DNA from 2 places in the Bradyrhizobium sp. SBR1B genome. Region 2 is predicted to be linked to the other one. Evidence: riboswitches for the same ligand, from Rfam matches in the RefSeq annotation. Region 2 holds a riboswitch; the other holds the start of a gene.
What was found. Region 2 has a riboswitch for S-adenosylmethionine ahead of GGD61_RS07285 (homoserine O-acetyltransferase). Riboswitches for the same ligand answer to the same signal wherever they lie in the genome.
Positions count from the first base shown of each region.

Region 1 (3,410 bases), on a different contig from region 2:
CGTCATCGCCGACGGCCTGCACATGAACGATTGGGGCTATGCCTGCTTCGCCCAGCTGCTCGGCGACGACATCATCCGCTCGGTGGGGCAGATCAAGCTGGGCGTGAACGTGCCCGCGGACGTAAGAACGTATCGGCCGATGTAGGCACGCTGCCGTAGGGTGGGCAAAGGCGCAAAGCGCCGTGCCCACCATCGTTCAGTGATACGAAGGAAGAAGACGTGGGCACGCTTTCGCTTTGCCCACCCTACGAGATCTCGCTTCGCCTCACGCCTTCTCCAGCGCCGCAGTCAGATCCTCGATCAGGTCGTCGGCATGCTCCAGCCCTGCCGAGAAGCGGATGAACCCTTCGCTGATGCCGAGCGCGGCGCGGTCCTCCGGCTTCAGACGCTGATGCGTCGTGGTCGCCGGATGCGTGACGAGGCTCTTGGCGTCGCCGAGATTGTTGGAGATCTTCGCCAGCTTCAATTCATTGAGCACGCGGAACGCCGCGGCCTTGCCGCCCTTCACCTCGAAGCCGACCAGCGTCGAGCCGCCGCGCATCTGCTTTTTCACCAATGCTGCCTGCGGATGATCGGCGCGGCCCGGGAAAACCAGTCGCGAGATCTTCGGATGGCTCGCCAGCACGTCGGCGATGCGCGCGGCGGTATCGGTCTGCGCGCGCACGCGCACGCCCAGCGTCTCCAGGCCCTTGAGCAGGACCCAGGCGTTGAACGGCGAGATCGACGGACCGGTCTGGCGCATGAAATTGTGGATGTGCTCGGCGATGAAGGCTTCCGACGACAGGATGATGCCGCCGAGGCAGCGCCCCTGGCCGTCGATATGCTTGGTCGCGGAATAGACCACGACGTCGGCCCCGAGCGCGAGCGGGCTCTGCCAGATCGGGGTCGCGAACACGTTGTCGACGACGAGTCGCGCGCCGCCCTTGTGCGCGATCTCGGCAATCCCGGGAATGTCGAGCACGTCCAGCGTCGGGTTGGTCGGGCTCTCCAGGAAGAACGTCTTGGTGTTGGGCTTCACCGCGCGTTGCCATTCATCGAGATTGGCTCCGTCGACCAGCGTGGTCTCGATGCCGTAGCGCGGCAGCAGGTCCTGGACGACGTAGAGGCACGAGCCGAACAGGGCGCGCGAGGCCACCACGTGGTCGCCGGCCTTGAGTGGCGCCAGGATCGCCGTCGTCACCGCGGCCATGCCGGTCGCCGCCGAGCGTGCGGCTTCGGCGCCTTCGAGCTCGATCATGCGGCGCTCGAACATCGCGATGGTGGGATTGGAGTAGCGCGAATAGATGAAGCCGGGATCCTCGCCCTTGAACCGCGCCTCGCACTCCTCGGCGCTGTCGTAGACGTAGCCCTGGGTCAGGAACAGCGCCTCCGACGTCTCGCCATATTGCGAGCGCAGGGTGCCGGAATGGACCAGGCGGGTTTCGGGACGGTAGTTGGTGGTCGACTTCGACATAGGTACCTCCGACATGACCGTCTCGTCGAAAACGGTCACAAAAAAACCGGCCTGGATATATCCACGGGCCGGGATCACAGAGGTCCCCGGCCTGTTTAGCGACTTATTTAACGTGGCTGCAAGCCGGCCGGCTCAAATCACCACGGGATAAGTGATGCTCATATTCCGCAATGCCCTTTCCGTCAAGGCGTCCATCGGATAGCCGTAAAAGACTTGTATTTCCGGCATGTCCGGATGCATCTGACCCCATGAGGACCCCCGGTTGACGTTCACGGTTGCGCCCGACGCCAATGGTATCCTGCCCGACCGCATGATCGCGGCGATGGCGGCGGCGGGGCTCATCCTGCCCGCCTATGACTTCGTCGAGAGCCAGATCCAGCCGGCGAGCCTTGATCTGCGTCTCGGCGACATTGCCTATCGCGTCCGCGCCAGCTTCCTGCCCGGTCCCGGCGCCACCGTCGCCGAGCGCATCGACGAATTGAAGCTGCACGAGTTCAGCCTCGCCGACGGCGCCGTGCTGGAGACCAACTGCGTCTACATCGTGCCGCTGCTGGAGAGCCTCGCGCTGCCGCCGGAGATCGTCGCGGCGGCGAACCCGAAGAGCTCGACCGGCCGGCTCGACGTCTTCACCCGCGTCATCGCCGACGGCACCCGCCGCTTCGACATGATCGGCGCCGGCTATCACGGCCCGCTCTATGCCGAGATCAGCCCGAAGACGTTTCCGGTGCTGGTCAGCGAGGGCTCGCGTCTGTCGCAGGTGCGCTTCCGCACCGGTGACGCCATCCTCAACGCCGACGAGCTCGATGGCCTGCATGCCACCGAGCGCCTCGTCGACATCGACGATGCTGATCTCTCGGGCGGCGTCGCCGTCTCCGTCGATCTCTCCGGCGAGAAGGCAAACGGCTTCGTCGGCTACCGCGCCAAGCGCCACACCGGCGTCGTCGACGTCGATCGTCGCTCCGGCTACGCGGTGGAAGATTTCTGGGAGCCGATCTCGGCCCGCCCCGACGGCAGCCTGATCCTCGATCCCGGCGAGTTCTACATCCTGGCGTCCAAGGAAGCCGTGCAGGTGCCGCCCGATTACGCCGCAGAGATGGTGCCGTTCGATCCGCTGGTCGGCGAATTCCGCGTGCACTATGCCGGATTCTTCGATCCCGGCTTCGGCTATGCCGGCGCGGGCGGGCAAGGCGCGCGCGCCGTGCTGGAAGTGCGCTCGCGCGAAGTGCCGTTCATCCTCGAGCACGGCCAGATCGTCGGCCGCCTCGTCTACGAGAAGATGCTGGCCCGTCCCGACGCGATGTACGGCCAGCGCATCGGCTCGAACTACCAGGCCCAGGGCCTGAAGCTGAGCAAGCATTTTCGGGTGTAATTCCGTAGCCCGGATGGAGCGAAGCGCAATCCGGGACACCCTCGCTTGTGGCACGATCCCGGATTACGCTTCGCTCCATCCGGGCTACAGTCCACACGAGGTGGTGACATGACCGATCAATCCGAGGTCGACGCAAACATCCTCAACGACGTCGCGGATGCGCTGATCTATTCGGATCGCTCCGGCACGATCATGCGGTGGAACCGTGCAGCGGCGGCGCTGTTCGGCTTCTCCGCGACGGAAGCGCTCGGCCAGAATCTCGACCTGATCATTCCCGAGCATCTGCGCGCCGCGCACTGGAAGGGCTTTGAAGCTGCGCTGGCCAGCGGCAGCATGAAGCTTGCGGGCAGGCCGACCCTGACCCGCGCGCTGCACAAGAGCGGGCGCAAGCTCTACATCGAGATGACGTTCGCACTGGTGCGGGATTTCGGCGGCACCGTCCTGGGATCGGTCGCGATGGCGCGCGATGTCACCGAACGGGTCGAGCGAGAGCGCGCGGCCAAGACGCCACCGCAGCAAACTTCGTGATGCGGAATTGACGGGTGGCCGCGCAGGGCGCTCTGCACGGGCGTCATGTTGCCTGCCGGA
Region 1 covers NZ_JACIHC010000005.1:249,037-252,446, reverse strand. The annotation lists gene GGD61_RS15925 (SGNH/GDSL hydrolase family protein) at 1-145, shown strand, start outside; gene GGD61_RS15920 (O-succinylhomoserine sulfhydrylase) at 266-1,453, opposite strand; SAM riboswitch at 1,528-1,607, opposite strand; gene GGD61_RS15915 (2'-deoxycytidine 5'-triphosphate deaminase) at 1,716-2,822, shown strand; gene GGD61_RS15910 (PAS domain S-box protein) at 2,931-3,350, shown strand.
Region 1: another riboswitch for S-adenosylmethionine. It lies ahead of GGD61_RS15920 (O-succinylhomoserine sulfhydrylase); the one in region 2 lies ahead of GGD61_RS07285 (homoserine O-acetyltransferase).

Region 2 (3,410 bases):
GCCACGCTCTCGCCACAGCGAGAGATGAGCACGCCGAAACACTCGGCCGCTCATCCCTCGAGGCTCCCGGCGCGATGCTTCGCATCGCGCCACTCGCGCCTCAGGATGACGGGTCAGGCCGCAGCAGGCGAGAAAAACTACTTCCCGCCGCCGCGACTGAGCAAGAACACCGCCTGCTCGCCGAACATGTTCCACACCCACCAGGGCAGATTCAGCGGCACCGGGCGGCCGTAGAGATCGAGCGCGACCGAGCGCTCCATCTTGACGTTGATCTCGTCGCAGAGCTGCACGAAATCCTTGATGGTGCAGAAATGGATGTTGGCGGTGTCATACCATGTCGCCGGCAAATTCTCGGTGCGCGGCATGTGGCCGCCGACCAGGAGCTGCAGCCGCATCTTCCAGAAACCGAAATTCGGGAACGAGACGATGGCGCGGCGGCCGATGCGCAGCAGATTCTCCAGCACCACGCGCGGCTGCCGCGTCGCCTGCAGCGTCTGCGACAGGATCACATAGTCGAAGGCGTCATCCGGATAATTGACGAGATCGGTGTCGGCGTCGCCCTGCACCACCGCAAGGCCCTTGGCGACGCAGCGATTGACGCCCTCGCGCGACAGCTCGATGCCGCGGCCGTCGATGCCGCGGGTCTCCAGCAGCTGAAGCAGATCGCCCTCGCCGCAGCCGACGTCGAGCACCTTCGAGCCGGGCTTCACCATCTCGGCGACCAGCAGATGATCGGCGCGAAACTGGCCGGACGATCCGGTCGCGACGCCGTTCAACGGCAACACTTCCTGTACAGACATCGCTAGCCGTCCTTGTCAGTCGTTCTTGCCAGTGAGCCCGCGCGCCTTGCCCGCCGATTGCAGGAAGGCGCGGGAGATGTCGAAGAATTCGGGAACGTCGAGCAGGAAGGCGTCATGGCCGCGATCGGTCTCGATCTCGGCGAACGACACCCGCGCGCTCGATGCATTCAGCGCGTGCACCAGCGCGCGCGATTCCGAGGTCGGAAACAGCCAGTCGCTGGTGAAGGAGACCACGCAGAAGCGGGTCTTGATGTCGACGAACGCCTTGGCGAGCACGCCGCCTTGGTCGGCGGCGATGTCGAAATAGTCCATCGCGCGCGTCAGATAGAGGTACGAGTTGGCATCGAAGCGCTCGACGAAGGACGAGCCCTGGTAGCGCAGATAGCTCTCGACCTGGAAGTCGGCGTCGAACGAGAAGGTCGGCAGCTCGCGGTCCTGCATGCGCCGGCCGAATTTTCGATGCAGCGCCGCATCCGAGAGATAGGTGATGTGCGCCGCCATCCGCGCCACCGCGAGCCCGCGATGCGGATGGATGCCGTGATCGGCATAGCCGCCGCCGTGCCAGTCGGGATCGGCCATCACGGCCTGGCGGCCGAGCTCGTGGAAGGCGATGTTCTGCGCCGAGTGCCGCGTCGCGCAGGCAATCGCCAGCGCGGAGAACACGCGGCCCGGATAGGCGGCGGTCCATTGCAGCACCTGCATGCCGCCCATCGAGCCGCCGACTACCGCAAACAGCGTGTCGACGCCGAGCCGGTCGACCAGCATCGCCTGCGCGCGCACCATGTCGGGAATGGTGATGACCGGGAAATCCAGGCCCCAGACCTTGCCGGTGGCAGGATTGATCGAGGCCGGCCCGGTCGAGCCCATGCAGCCGCCGATCACGTTGGAGCAGATGATGAAGTAGTGCTTGGGATCGATGGGCCGGCCGGGGCCGACCAGCGTCTCCCACCAGCCGGGCTTACCGGTGACGGGATGCACATTGGCGACATGCTGATCGCCGGTCAGCGCATGGCAGATCAGCACCGCGTTGGAGCGATCGGCGTTGAGCTCGCCATAGGTCTGGTAGGCGATCTGGAACGGGGTGAGATCGACGCCGCAATCGAGCCGCAGCGGCTGCTCGGCGCCGAAATGCGCGATCTGCGAGCTTGGATGATCCACCTCGTGCGACCGCTCGTCGGCGCTGATCGCAGGACTCGGTATCGACTTGACGCCACCCATCTGACCATCGACCTCGTTTGCGATCACGCGTGATCGCCACTTGCATCAGGCCATGAAAAACCCGGCCTGAACGATAGGTTCGGCCGGGATCGGAAGCGTCCCCGGCCTGTTTAGCGAGTTTTTTAACGTGGCTGCAAGCCGGCCGGCTCAAATGACCACGGAACGGGCAAAAACTACCGTCTTGGGTGGTTTTCGTCAAGTCGCGGCCGGGATCGGCCCAATTCGTCTCTCTCGCGTCGTCCGAAAAGGACGTGATTTCTCTTTGCTTTCGCCGTCCCGACTGCCTAATCAGGACATCCCCCATCGAAACCATCGACAGCCAGACATGTCCCAACGTCCGCCCGCGCCACCATCGCTTCAGGAACTGCGCAAGGAGATCGACGCGATCGACGAGGGCATGCATCGCCTGCTGATGCAACGCGGCGACATCATCGACCGCCTGATCCAGGTGAAGCAGACCCAGGAGGTCGGCTCGGCGTTCCGCCCAGCGCGCGAGGCCGCCATGATGCGTGACCTCGTGCAGCGCCATCGCGGCATCCTGCCGCTCGACACCGTCGAGAGCATCTGGCGCGTCATCATCTCGACGTTCACTTACGTGCAGGCGCCGTTCTCGGTGCATGCCGACATCTCGGCGAGCGAGCCGGCGATGCGCGATTCCGCGCGCTTCCATTTCGGCTTCACGGTGCCTTACGTCGCGCATTTCAGCGCACAGGCCGCGGTCGAGGCGGTGGCGAAATCCAAGGGCGATCTGGCGCTGGTCTCGGCGACGTCGAGCCGCACGCCATGGTGGCTCTTGCTCGAAACGGAAGGCGCGCCGAAGATCATCGCGCGGATGCCCTTCGTCGAGCGCGCCGACCATCCGGCGGCGCTGCCGGTGTTCGCGATCTCGCGGGTCGCCGACAGCGCCCTGGTGACGGAGGTCGAGACCTTCAGCGTCCGCGTCTCCGGCTGGAACGCCGAGGTCGCGCGGGCCCTGTCGCCGCTCGCCGAGATCGTGGCGGTACCCGACACCGCCTTCGACGGCGCAGCGCTGCTGGTCTCGGTCACGACTGCGACCAGCATCGACAAAATCAGGGCTGCCCTGATCGAGGCGGGGGCCTCGGTGCGCTCCACGGCCCTCGTCGGCAGCCACGCAACGCGCTATACGGTGCCCCCGACCGGGGCGAAATCGTAAACCACGCGCCGCGCCCCGCCATTTTCGGAGTTCAAGATGTCCCGCCCAGTGCCGAATCCCGGCATTCTCGATATTGCGCCCTACACGCCCGGCAAGAGCCCGGTCGCGGAGCCGGGCCGCAAGGTGTTCAAGCTGTCGGCCAACGAGACGCCGTTCGGGCCCTCGCCCAAGGCAATCGAAGCCTTCAAGCACGTGGCGGACCACCTGGAAGACTATCC
Region 2 covers NZ_JACIHC010000002.1:550,333-553,742, forward strand. The annotation lists gene metW (methionine biosynthesis protein MetW) at 138-800, opposite strand; gene GGD61_RS07285 (homoserine O-acetyltransferase) at 816-2,018, opposite strand; SAM riboswitch at 2,108-2,187, opposite strand; gene GGD61_RS07290 (chorismate mutase) at 2,344-3,192, shown strand; gene hisC (histidinol-phosphate transaminase) at 3,229-3,410, shown strand, end outside.